DNA from 3 places in the Saccharothrix lopnurensis genome. Region 1 is predicted to be linked to each of the others. Evidence: riboswitches for the same ligand, from Rfam matches in the RefSeq annotation. Region 1 holds a riboswitch; each other region holds the start of a gene.
What was found. A riboswitch is a leader RNA that binds a small molecule or an ion and turns the genes downstream of it on or off. The one in region 1 is predicted to bind glycine.

Region 1 (4,219 bases):
GAGGCGGACGAGGTGGTGGCGGCGGTCGAGTCCGCGCTGCCGCGCTAGGACCCGGGCGGTTCCGCCCGACCGGACCCGAGGGCCCGGTCGGGCGGAGCTCACCGGATCAGCACTCGATGACGTTCACGGCCAACCCGCCGCGAGCCGTCTCCTTGTACTTGTCCTTCATGTCCCGGCCGGTCTCCCGCATGGTCTTGATGACCTTGTCCAGCGACACGAAGTGCGACCCGTCCCCCCGCAGCGCCATCCGCGCCGCCGTGATCGCCTTGATCGACGCCAGCGCGTTGCGCTCGATGCACGGGATCTGCACCAGACCGCCGATCGGGTCGCAGGTCAGCCCGAGGTTGTGCTCCATGGCGATCTCGGCCGCGTTCTCCACCTGCTCCGGCGTCCCGCCCAGCACCTCGGCCAGCCCGCCGGCCGCCATCGAGCAGGCCGAGCCGACCTCGCCCTGGCAGCCCACCTCGGCCCCCGAGATCGACGCGTTCTCCTTGAACAGCACGCCGACGGCACCCGCGGTCAGCAGGAAGCGCACCACGCCGTCGTCCGACGCGCCCGGCACGAACCGCCTGTAGTAGTGCAGCACCGCGGGCACGATGCCGGCCGCGCCGTTGGTCGGGGCCGTCACCACCCGGCCGCCCGCGGCGTTCTCCTCGTTCACCGCCAGCGCGAACAGCGTCACCCAGTCCATCACCCGCAGCGGGTCGGTGGCGTAGTGCTCGGCCGCCAGCAGCTGCCGCATCTCCGCGGCCCGCCGCCGGACCTTGAGCCCGCCGGGCAGCACGCCGGACTCCGTGCAGCCCCGCTCGACGCAGTCCTGCATCACCTGCCAGATGTGCAGCAGGCCGCCCCGGATGTCGGCCTCGTCCCGCCACGACCGCTCGTTGGCGAGCATCACCTCGCTGATCGACAGCCCGGACTCGCGGGTGCGGGCCAGCAGCTCGTCACCGGTCTTGAACGGGTGCGCCACCGGCGTCTGGTCCGGCTTGATCCGGTCGGTCCCGGTGGCCGTCTCGTCGACCACGAACCCGCCGCCGACCGAGTAGTACACCGCCGAGTCCACCACCGCCGAACCCGCGTAGGCCGTGAAGCTCATCCCGTTGGGGTGCAGCGGCAGGGACTTGCGCCGGTGCATGACCAGGTCGCCGTCCTCGGCGAAGGCGATCTCCCGCTCACCGCCCAGCCGGAGCCGCCCGGTCGCGCGGATCTCGGCCACCCGCACCTCGGCCCCCGAGGGGTCGACCTCCTCCGGGCGGTGCCCCTCCAGCCCGAGCAGCACCGCCTTCGGGCTGCCGTGGCCGTGGCCGGTCGCCCCGAGCGACCCGAACAGCTCCACCCGCACCCGGTCGACGGACGCGAGCGCGGGGCGCAGCCGGGCGGCGAACATCGTCGCCGCCCGCATCGGGCCGACCGTGTGCGAGCTGGACGGCCCGATGCCCACGGAGAACAGGTCGAACACGCTGATCGCCACGATCAGCCCTCGGTCAGTTCCGCGTACTTCGCCGCGGTCAGCAGGCCGGTGGCCTCCTCGACCGCCACCTTGAACAGCCAGCCGCGCCCGTACGGGTCGTTGTTGACCAGCGACGGGTCGGCGACCACGGCCGGGTTGACCTCGACGACCTCGCCGGTGACCGGCGCGTACAGCTCGCTGACCGACTTGGTGGACTCCAGCTCGCCGCACACCTCGCCGGAGGTCACCCTGGTGCCCGCCGCCGGCAGGTCGACGAACACGATGTCGCCCATCGACCCGGCCGCGTACGAGGTGATGCCGACCGCCACGGGGTCCGGGGTGCCCGGCACCCAGTCGACCCACTCGTGCTCGGGGGTGTACAGCAGCTTCTCCGGAAAGGTCACGACAGCGCTCCCTGGGTGGTGGTCCTGGTTCCCCCACTCTGTCCTGGGACCTGAGAGCTTCGCCGCACGAAGCTGCGGCTTGCACCGTTGGTGCGCGCCGTGGGGCACGCTTTCCAGAGTCGCCTCACCCGAGCGGTTCTCGCTGCCTGAGAGTGTGCGGGGTGCTTGCTCCTTCGGCGCCCCAGACGACACACCTGGGGTCTCTCCCGCGCGGGTTCCGGCGCCTCACGCGACGCCGCGGCCGATGTTCAGTTGGCTGTCCGCACGCTAGGTGGCGGGCGGGAGGGTGTCAACGCGCCGCACGACTTGTCCTCCCGGCACAACCGACCCCCCGGCCGTTGGTGCCGCGGGCACGATGACACCGCGTTCCGGGTACCCGACCTTTGGTGCAACGACGGCCGAAGGAGCCCACCGTGCGGATCGCAGTCCCCCGCGAGATCAAGAACCACGAGTACCGCGTCGCGCTGACCCCGGCGGGCGCCCACGAGCTGACCACCCGCGGCCACGAGGTCTACGTGGAGGCGGGCGCCGGGCTCGGTTCGGCCATCCCCGACGAGGAGTACCTCGCCGCGGGCGCGAAGGTGCTCGCGGGCGTGGACGACGTGTGGTCCGAGGGCGAGCTGGTGCTCAAGGTCAAGGAGCCGATCGCCGAGGAGTACCCCCGGCTGCGCGAGGGCCAGGTCCTGTTCACCTACCTGCACCTGGCCGCCGACCGGCCGCTGACCGAGGCGCTGCTGGCGTCCCGCACCACGGCCATCGCCTACGAGACCGTGCAGACCCCGAACGGCGCGCTGCCGCTGCTCGCGCCCATGTCCGAGGTCGCGGGCAGGCTCGCGCCGCAGGTGGGCGCGTTCGCGCTGATGAAGCCCTCCGGGGGCCGCGGGATGCTGCCCGGCGGCGTGCCCGGCGTGCACCCGGCGCGCGTGGTCGTCATCGGCGGCGGCGTGGCGGGCCTGAACGCGGCCACCATCGCCGCGGGCATGGGCGCGGACGTCGAGATCCTGGACACCAACATCGACCGGCTGCGGCACGTCGACGCCCTGTTCCAGGGCCGGTTGCGCACCGTCACGTCCAGCCGCTACGCCGTCGAGCAGGCCGTGCGCGAGGCCGACCTGGTGATCGGGGCGGTGCTGGTGCCCGGCGCCAAGGCCCCGAAGCTGGTGTCCAACGAGCTGGTGGCGCAGATGAGGCCCGGCTCGGTGCTGGTGGACATCGCGATCGACCAGGGCGGTTGCTTCGCCGACTCGCGGCCCACCACGCACGCCGACCCGACCTACCCGGTGCACGAGTCGGTCTTCTACTGCGTGGCCAACATGCCCGGCGCGGTGCCGCGCACCTCGACCTACGCGCTGACCAACGCGACCCTGCCGCACGCCGTGGCGCTGGCCGACCGGGGCTGGCGGGAGGCGCTGCGCGCGGACGCGTCGCTGGCGCTGGGCCTGAACGCGCACGAGGGCGCGCTGACCAACCTGCCGGTGGCGCAGGCCCACGACCTGGAGCACACCGCGCTCGCGATCTGATCCCGGAAGGAGAGGGCCCCGCTCACCGAACGTGAGCGGGGCCCTCGACATAAAAGGCGGCCCGCTCAACCAGCCTGGGGGTCACTGGGAGCGGGCCGCGCTGCCAATCCTAGCCGGAGTCGGGGGTCCGTGCCCAGCGGGCCCACCGGTCCGGCCGACAGCACCCGACCGGTGAACCACCGTGCGTGCGCATCGCTCAAGCGAAAGGGTGAACATGGCGGGTAACGGGTAAGTCACGGCGCCTCGTCGGCCGATGGACAGGACTGGGAACCCCCGCGACTACGCAGCGGGGTCGTCCGCTCGCGCGGCGAGGCGCCGCGCCAATCCCGATCGGAGTCCCGATGGCCGAACCCCAGGGCTGGATCGACTGCCACGACCCGTTCGGGCGCGACCGGTCCATGACCGTGATCGTCGAGGACGACCGGGTGCTCCTGGTCGCCCCGCCCGGAGAGTCCGCTGTGATGTCCGTCACCCAAACCCGACGACTGCACCGCCTGCTCGACCAGGCCGCGGACAGGATGTGAGCGGCGTGGACGAAGCGCTGCGGGCCGCCGTGCTGCGCCGGCTGGCCCTGCTCGACGAGGTCGCCGAGCGCGGCGTGGACGAAGCGCTGGTGCCGCTCGCGCGCGCCGAGATCCACCGCCTGGCCGACGGCTGGCGGCTGCTGCTGACCGTGCACCAACCGGATCCGGACAGCCGCTGCCGGGTGTGCCCCGGCGTGCTGCGGAACAAGAAGTGGCCGTGCCAGGTGTGGGCGATGGCGCACCAGCACCTCATCGGCGAGGGCGCCTCGCACCGCGAGCGCCGCCGCGAGCGCCGGGGGTTGCGCACGCCACCGCGCCGCT
Region 2 (4,219 bases), on a different contig from region 1:
CGGCGGGCGGGGGTCGTTCGGCACCGCGTTGCGGTTGACCGTGATGCCGACCTCGTGCAGCCGGTCCTCCGCCTGCTTGCCGTCCAGTTCGGACGCCACCAGGTCGACCAGCACCAGGTGCACGTCCGTGCCGCCGGTGAGCACCTTCACCCCGGCCGCGGCCGCGTCGGGCCGCGACAGGCGCTCGGCGAGGATCTTCGCGCCCTCGACCGTGCGGCGCTGGCGGTCGACGAACTCCGGCGACGCGGCGTGCTTGAACGCCACCGCCTTGCCCGCGATCACGTGCTCCAGCGGGCCGCCCTGCTGGCCCGGGAACACCGCCGAGTTGATCTTCTTGGCGAGGTCGGCCTCGTTGGTCAGGATCACGCCGCCGCGCGGGCCGCCCAGCGTCTTGTGCGTGGTGGTGGTCACCACGTGCGCGTGCGGCACCGGGCTGGGGTGCAGGCCCGCCGCCACCAGGCCGGCGAAGTGCGCCATGTCCACCATCAGGTAGGCGCCGACCTCGTCGGCGATGCGGCGGAACTCCGCGAAGTCCAACTGGCGCGGGTAGGCCGACCAGCCGGCCACGATCAGCTTCGGCCGGTGCTCCAGGGCCAGCCGCTCGACCTCGGCCATGTCGACCCGGCCGTCGGACTCGGCCACGTGGTAGGGCACGACGTGGTAGAGCTTGCCGGAGAAGTTGATCCGCATGCCGTGGGTCAGGTGGCCGCCGTGCGCCAGGTCCAGGCCCAGGATCGTGTCGCCGGGCTGGAGCAGGGCGAACATCGCGCACGCGTTGGCCTGCGCGCCCGAGTGCGGCTGCACGTTGGCGAAGCCCGCGCCGAACAGCTCCTTGACCCGCTCGATGGCCAGCCGCTCGACGACGTCGACGTTCTCGCAGCCGCCGTAGTAGCGGCGGCCCGGGTAGCCCTCGGCGTACTTGTTGGTCAGCACCGACCCCTGCGCCTGGAGCACCGACACCGGCGTGAAGTTCTCGGAGGCGATCATCTCCAGCGTGCTCTGCTGCCGGTGCAGCTCGGCGGCCACCGCGTTCGCGACCTCCGGGTCGAACTCCGCGAGGGACGTGGTGAAGTGCTCGGACATGTGGATCTTTCTCCTGTCAGCTGGTGCGCTTGTAGAACGGCAGGGCGACGACCTCCACCGGCTCGTGCCTGCCCCGGACGTCGACGAACAGCGGCGTGCCCGGCCGGGTGTGGTCGACGGCCACGTAGGCCATCGCCACCGAGTAGCCCAGCGTCGGCGACAGGGCGCCGCTGGTGACCTCGCCGACCGGGTCGCCCGCCGCGTCCAGCACCGGGTACCCGTGCCTCGGCGCGCGGCGCGAGGTGGTCTTCAGGCCGACCAGGGCGGTGTCCGCGCCCCGCTCTGCGGCGGCGGCCAGCGCCTCGCGGCCGACGAAGTCGCCCGGCTTGTCGAGCTTGACCACCCGGCCCAGGTTCGCGTGGAACGGGGTGCGGCCCCGGCCCAGCTCGTTGCCGTAGAGCGGCATCCCCGCCTCCAGGCGCAGGGTGTCGCGGCAGCCCAGGCCGGCGGGCCGCAGGTCGTGCGGCGCGCCCGCCTCCAGCAGCGCCCGCCACACGGGTGCGGCGTCGTCGGGGGCGGTGAACAGCTCGAAGCCGTCCTCGCCGGTGTAGCCGGTGCGGGCGAGCAGCACGGGCCGGCCCGCCACCTCGGTCCGGTAGGAGGCGTAGTACTTGACCGTCGACAGGTCGGTGGGGGTGAGGCCGGCGAGGATCGCGGTGGAGTTCGGGCCCTGCACGGCCAGCAGGGCGTAGTCCGCGGACCGGTCCTCGACGGTGGTGTCGAAGCCCGCGGCGCGCTCGACCAGCGCCCCGTGCACGACGGCCGCGTTGGAGGCGTTGGCCACGACCAGGTACTCCTGCTCGCCCAGGCGGTAGACGATCAGGTCGTCGACCACGCCGCCGTCGGCCTCGCAGATCATCGTGTAGCGGGCGCGGCCGACGCCGATCGCGGAGGCGTGCCCGACCAGGGCGTGGTCCAGCGCGGCGCCCGCCCCGGGCCCGGTGAGCACGATCTCGCCCATGTGGGTCAGGTCGAACAGGCCCGCCGACGTGCGCACGGCGTGGTGCTCGGCCAGCTCGCTGTCGTAGCGCAGCGGCATCCGCCAGCCCGCGAAGTCGGTGAACATGGCGCCCAGCGCCTCGTGCTCGGCGTGCAGCGGCGTGCGGCGGCTTTCCATCGGGCGGGGTCCTCCCTGGGTGCGGACATGCCGGTAGCGCCGACCGGTCGGGTCGGCGGGGCACGGGTGAAGGATGGCACGGTCCACCGGAGACTCCTCGTCGAGTGAGCCTCCCCCTCTGTCATGAGCCTGAGAGCTTCGCCGCCGTGGGGCGGCTTGCACCGTGGGCGAGGCGCGCAGGGGCGCCTGCTTTCCAGAGTTGCCTACGTCGGCGGTAGCTGTGCCTGAGAGATTCCGGGGAGGAGTTGCTCCTTCGGCGCCCCGGCTTGCCCGGGGACTCTCCCGCTCGACGTCGATGGCCGTGTTCAGTTGGTACCGCCAGACGCTAGGCGGGCCCGGGGGTCCGGTCAACCCTGGTCACAGGGCCTTGCCGGTCCGGACGCCCTCCACGACCCTGCGCTCGGCGTAGAACGACACGAACGGGATCGTGCCGGCGAGCAGCACCAGGGCCGTGCCCTTGATCGACCAGCGGGCCTTGAGCGCCAGGTCGACGGTCAGCACCAGGTAGACCGCGTAGAGGAAGCCGTGCACCGGGCCGACGACCCGCATCATGGTCTCGGAGTCGCCCACGTACTTGGCGAACATGGCGGCCACGAGCAGCAGCAGGCCGACACCGACCACGTAAGCCATGAACCGGAACCTGGTCAACGCGCCGTCCATCGCCCTACCCCTGCCTCACCGCTGGTCCCGCGCGTGCAACTCGGCGAGCATCCGGTTGTAGGCCGCCAGCTCGTCGTCCTGGTCTTCGCGCGCTCTCCTGACGGGCCCAACCGTAACGACCCGCTCCACCGGCTCCGCCACCGGCTCCTCGGGTCGGCCGTCGGTCGGCGAACCGGCCGCCTCCGCCTTGCGCCGGGCGTCCAGCTTGCGGATGCGCCACACCATGAAGGCGGGGAAGAGGCCGAACAGGGGCCACTGGAAGACGTAGCCGAGGTTCTGGAACGTGCCGCCGGCCCGGGAGAACCGCTCCCACTGCCAGTAGGCGAGACCGCAGCACACGATCAGGGAGGCCACGCAGACCAGCGCGATGGCGACTCGCTTGGGGGTGATGAGGCCCGGCACGCCTCCAGGGTACTTCGCCCGCCGGACCGGGTCGGCGGTCGGGTTTGCCGGTCTTGCCGGAGTCACCCGCGCACGGGTCGGTGGGGCCGGGGCCGGGTTTTCCGGACCGGGGATCCGGTTGCGGATCCCGGTCGGGTTCTCGGGCGAGGGCTCCTCCCACAGGAGCCCGTCCCTCGGGCGTGGGCTCCCTGACCACAGGAGCCCGTCCCTTCTTCGATCGGACTAGGCGACGCCGTCCCGGCGTTGCCTCTGCAACCTGGCCACGCACCAGGCCGCCGCACTCCCCCGACGCAGGTGCTGGAGCACCGTCATCGGCCCGAGCCGACGACCGAGGTCGGCGGGCGAGAGCCCGGCCGCCCGGTAGTCCAGAGCGCGCTGGTCCAGCGGGCTGATGCCCGCGTCCCACCACTGCTCCGCCTCGGACAGGTCGCCCACCAGCTGCCAGTAGCTGGCCGCGGCCGCGAGCAGGGCCTCGGGCACCTCGGGCGCCCGCTTCCGCATCGCCGCCACGTAGGCGGGGTCCGCGGACTCGACCCGCACCAGGCCCCGGGGACCACCACTCGCCCGCTGCACGGGGATTCCCGGAGAGGGCGGGGCTTCCGCGAGCCACGCGTCCTTGATCCGGTTCACCTCCTGCATCTCGGCGTCGTCCGAGCGCTCAGCCGCCCACTGCCTCAGCAGCTCGTCGACTCCGGAGTCCTCGACCATTCTGCCTCCTCGTCGGTCGAAGATCAGCCAATGCAGCGCACCGTATTAGCGGGTACCGACAACCGCTAGACCCCGGTTTGTCAAAAACCCTGTTACCAGCGCGTTATAGCCCTCATTCCACCCGTACGGTCCAACGAAGAGGCCCTGATGTCACCGACCGTCACCGCATTGAGCGGACCGGCCGGGGGGCTAGGCGAAGAGGCTGCGGACGAAGGTGATGATCGACTCTGCGCCCTGCTCAAGCCACCC
Region 3 (4,219 bases), on a different contig from region 1:
TGCCGGCTCTCCCGTCATCTCGTCGACAGGGTCCCCGTGCGGGGGCCCTGTCGTGCTTCTCGGGCCAGGACGGCCCGGCCCCGGTGCCCCGCCAATACCCACCGGCCCCGCCCGTGGACGAGCGTGGTGAGCGGTCCCGGTGTGGTGCGTGGGCCCCGGGCGTGCGGCCCCGCCGCGCCGACCCGGACCCGGGCGTGCCGTTCAGGCCCCGTCCGCCGTACCCACCGGTCGGGCGAACTTCCGGGAGGCCCGCCTCCCCGGCCCGCGCCGGCCGCCGGAGGCCCCCGCGCCGACCCCCGTCAAACCCCCGCCGCCGACCCTCCACCCGCGCCGGGCGAGTACCACCTGCGAGAGGTCCGACCAGCGGCCGAACCCCTCGCGGGTGTGTGCGGTGCGTTGTGGATCAACCCCGCGTGCCACCCCCCGGTGTCACACTTCTGGATTACACAACGTCAGCATTCCGCCGCTAAACGATCACTAAACGTCACCCGAATGGCTTACAACGGCCGACTCTCTCAACCTCTACCTCAGGTTGAGGTCAGACGCGTCCCGCGCGTCGCGTTGACCTGCCCCCTAGCCGGTCTTACCGTCGAGCTCAGGTGAATTGCCGCGGTGTGATTCGGGCACTGCGGCGGCTTCACGTTGGTCGCCGGTCGTCGTGGCCGGACCGAGGGGAGGCAGGCGTGGTCCAGGAAGCGCCCATCATCCGGGCGGGCTCCGGCTCCGGCGAACAGGGCGAGCTGTTCCCGGACTCCTCGCTGCCGGACGAGCTGGTCGGGTACCGCGGCCCGGCCGCGTGCCAGATCGCGGGCATCACCTACCGCCAGCTGGACTACTGGGCCCGCACGGACCTGGTCAGCCCGACCATAAGGAGTGCCCACGGCTCCGGCAGCCAGCGCCTGTACTCGTTCAAGGACATCCTCGTCCTGAAGGTCGTCAAGCGGCTGCTGGACACCGGCGTCTCGCTCCAGAACATCCGGGTCGCGGTCGACCACCTGCGCCGCCGCGGCGTGCAGGACCTGGCCCGCATCACGCTGTTCAGCGACGGCACCACGGTCTACGAGTGCACCTCGCCCGAGGAGGTCGTCGACCTGCTCCAGGGTGGCCAGGGCGTGTTCGGCATCGCGGTCAGCGGCGCCATGCGGGAGATCAGCGGCACCATCCACGAGTTCCCCGCCGAGCGCGCCGACGGCGCCGAGGTCGTGGCGGCCTCCAACGACGAGTTGTCGCGCCGCAGGCGCACCCGGGCCACCGGCTGAGAGCGCTCGCGGGGGGACCGCCGGGCGCGGAAGCGGGAAAGGCCGGCGGTGGGGTGAGCGGAACCGCGGATCGGGCACGGCGCGAACACGACCTGTCGCGGTCGGGTACCGGGAATGTGCCCGCTGGAAAACCCGCTCAAACCCCGCTGTCCAGGTGATGAGATCCACGTCGCGCCGGCAGGACCGGCGGCGTCCGGGTTGGGTACGATTCGCGCGCAGTCGCTTTATCCCGCGCGGGAGAGTCCGAGCCCGCTCGGCGCCGAAGGAGCAAATCCTCCCCGGAACCTCTCAGGCGCAAGGACCGCGTGGGTGAGACGCCTCTGGAAAGCGGGTCGGGCCACCGACCCCGCCGACGGTGCAAGCCCGGTCACCACCGGGTGAAGCTCTCAGGCGCCCGGCGACGGGCGGGAGACAGAGGGGGAGGGCCACGGCAGGAGTCTGCCCGTAGCCCGGAGGCGCTTCATGACGCAGGACCGCATCCCCCTCGCCGCTCTTGAGCACGGCACCCCCTTCGCCGACCGGCACGTGGGCCCCCGGCCCGCCGAGCTGTCGCGGATGCTCGACGTGATCGGCGTCGGCTCCCTGGAGGAGTTGGCCCAGCGCGCCGTGCCCGACTCGATCCGCGAGCGCGAACTGGTGCTGGACCTGCCCGCGCCCGCCACCGAGACCGAGGCCCTGGCCGAGCTGCGCGCCCTGGCGGCCCGCAACCGCCCGATGACCCAGATGATCGGCCTGGGCTACTACGGCACCACCACGCCGCCGGTGATCCGCCGCACCGTGCTGGAGAACCCGGCCTGGTACACCGCGTACACGCCCTACCAGCCGGAGATCTCCCAGGGCCGGCTGGAGGCCCTGCTGAACTTCCAGACCGTCGTCGGCGACCTCACCGGTCTGCCCGTGGCCAACGCGTCCATGCTCGACGAGTCCACGGCCGCCGCCGAGGCGATGACGCTGGTCCGCCGCGCGGGCCGGGCGAGGTCGAACCGGTTCGTGGTCGACGCCGACACGCTGCCGCAGACCCTCGCCGTCATCGAGACCCGCGCCGAGCCGCTGGGCATCGAGGTCGTCACGGCCGACCTGTCGCAGGGCCTGGAGGGCCTCGGCCTGGGCGGCGACTTCTTCGGCGTGCTGCTGTCCTACCCCGGCGCGTCCGGCGCGGTCCTCGACCACGCGTCCGTCGTCGAGGAGATCCACCGGGCCGGCGCGCAGGCCGTCGTCGTCGCCGACCTGCTGGCGCTGGCGCTGCTGCGCCCGCCGGGCGAGATCGGCGCGGACGTCGTGGTCGGCACCACCCAGCGCTTCGGCGTGCCGATGGGCTTCGGCGGCCCCCACGCCGGCTACATGGCGGTGCGCCAGGGCCTGGAGCGGCAGCTGCCGGGCCGCCTGGTGGGCGTGTCCGTGGACGCCGACGGCGACCCGGCCTACCGGCTGGCGCTCCAGACCCGCGAGCAGCACATCCGCCGCGAGAAGGCGACCAGCAACATCTGCACCGCGCAGGTCCTGCTGGCCGTGATCGCCTCGATGTACGCGGTCTACCACGGCCCGGAGGGCCTGAGGGCGATCGCGACCCGCGCCCACCGGATGGCGACCGTGCTGGCCGCGGGCCTGTGCGAGGCCGGCGTGGAGGTGGTGCACGGCGAGTTCTTCGACACCGTGAGGGCCCGCGTCGAGGGCCGGGCCGCCGAGGTCGTGGCCGCGGCGCGCGAGCTGGGCGTGAACCTGTGGCGGGTGGACGACGACGTGGTCTCCGTCGCCTGCGACGAGACCACCACGCGCGAGCACCTGCGGCTGGTGTGGCGGGCGTTCGGCGTCACCGTGACCGACGTGGACGCCCTGGACGCCGACACCGCCGACGGCATCCCCGTCGACCTGCGCCGCACCTCCGACTACCTGACCCACCCGGTGTTCCACACCCACCGCTCGGAGACCGCGCTGCTGCGCTACCTCCGGTCGCTGTCGGACAAGGACGTGGCGCTGGACCGCAGCATGATCCCGCTGGGCTCGTGCACGATGAAGCTCAACGCCGCGGCCGAGATGGAGCCCGTCACCTGGCCGGAGTTCGCCGAGCTGCACCCGTTCGCGCCGGTCGGGGACGCCGCCGGGTACCTGGAGCTGATCGGCGACCTGGAGCGGTGGCTCGCCGAGGTCACCGGCTACGACGCGGTGTCGATCCAGCCCAACGCGGGCAGCCAGGGCGAGTTCGCGGGCCTGCTGGCCATCCGCGCCTACCACCGCGCCAACGGCGACGTGCACCGCGACGTGTGCCTGATCCCGTCCAGCGCGCACGGCACCAACGCCGCGTCGGCCGTGATGGCGGGGATGCGGGTCGTGGTGGTCAAGTGCGACGACAAGGGCAACGTCGACCTGGGGCACCTGCGCGAGACGGTCGAGGCGCACCGCGACGACCTGGCCGCCATCATGATCACCTACCCGTCGACGCACGGCGTGTACGAGGACACCGTGCGCGAGGTGTGCGGGCTGGTGCACGACGCCGGCGGCCAGGTGTACGTGGACGGCGCGAACCTCAACGCCCTGATCGGCCTGGCGCGGTACGGCAGGTTCGGCTCGGACGTGTCCCACCTGAACCTGCACAAGACGTTCTGCATCCCGCACGGCGGCGGCGGCCCCGGTGTCGGCCCGATCGGCGTGCGGGCGCACCTGGCGCCGTTCCTGCCCAACCACCCGCTCCAGCCCGCCGCGGGCCCGGAGACCGGCGTGGGCCCGATCAGCGGCGCGCCGTGGGGCTCGGCGTCGATCCTGCCGATCTCGTGGGCGTACGTGCGGATGATGGGCGCCGACGGCCTGCGCCGGGCGACCCTGACCGCGGTGGCCGCGGCGAACTACGTGGCGCGGCGGCTGGACGAGCACTTCCCGGTGCTCTACACCGGCGAGGGCGGCTTCGTGGCCCACGAGTGCATCCTCGACCTGCGGCCGATCACCAAGGCGACCGGCGTGACCGT

Region 2: linked by a shared signal. The riboswitch ahead of gcvT (glycine cleavage system aminomethyltransferase GcvT) and the one ahead of gcvH (glycine cleavage system protein GcvH) in region 1 are both predicted to bind glycine.
Region 3: linked by a shared signal. The riboswitch ahead of gcvP (aminomethyl-transferring glycine dehydrogenase) and the one ahead of gcvH (glycine cleavage system protein GcvH) in region 1 are both predicted to bind glycine.

Annotation. Positions count from the first base shown of each region.
Region 1 is NZ_JBHSQO010000011.1:73,049-77,267, reverse strand. It holds gene ACFP3R_RS13220 (glutathione peroxidase) at 1-48, shown strand, start outside; gene ACFP3R_RS13215 (L-serine ammonia-lyase) at 107-1,471, opposite strand; gene gcvH (glycine cleavage system protein GcvH) at 1,474-1,854, opposite strand; glycine riboswitch at 1,978-2,073, opposite strand; gene ald (alanine dehydrogenase) at 2,268-3,374, shown strand; gene ACFP3R_RS13200 (hypothetical protein) at 3,716-3,898, shown strand; gene ACFP3R_RS13195 (hypothetical protein) at 3,904-4,219, shown strand, end outside.
Region 2 is NZ_JBHSQO010000005.1:119,120-123,338, reverse strand. It holds gene glyA (serine hydroxymethyltransferase) at 1-1,083, opposite strand, end outside; gene gcvT (glycine cleavage system aminomethyltransferase GcvT) at 1,100-2,200, opposite strand; glycine riboswitch at 2,312-2,402, opposite strand; glycine riboswitch at 2,404-2,495, opposite strand; gene ACFP3R_RS07195 (DUF3817 domain-containing protein) at 2,558-2,860, opposite strand; gene ACFP3R_RS07190 (hypothetical protein) at 2,876-3,262, opposite strand; gene ACFP3R_RS07185 (helix-turn-helix transcriptional regulator) at 3,485-3,970, opposite strand; gene ACFP3R_RS07180 (hypothetical protein) at 4,160-4,219, opposite strand, start outside.
Region 3 is NZ_JBHSQO010000003.1:40,218-44,436, forward strand. It holds gene ACFP3R_RS03985 (MerR family transcriptional regulator) at 684-1,259, shown strand; glycine riboswitch at 1,484-1,573, shown strand; gene gcvP (aminomethyl-transferring glycine dehydrogenase) at 1,722-4,219, shown strand, end outside.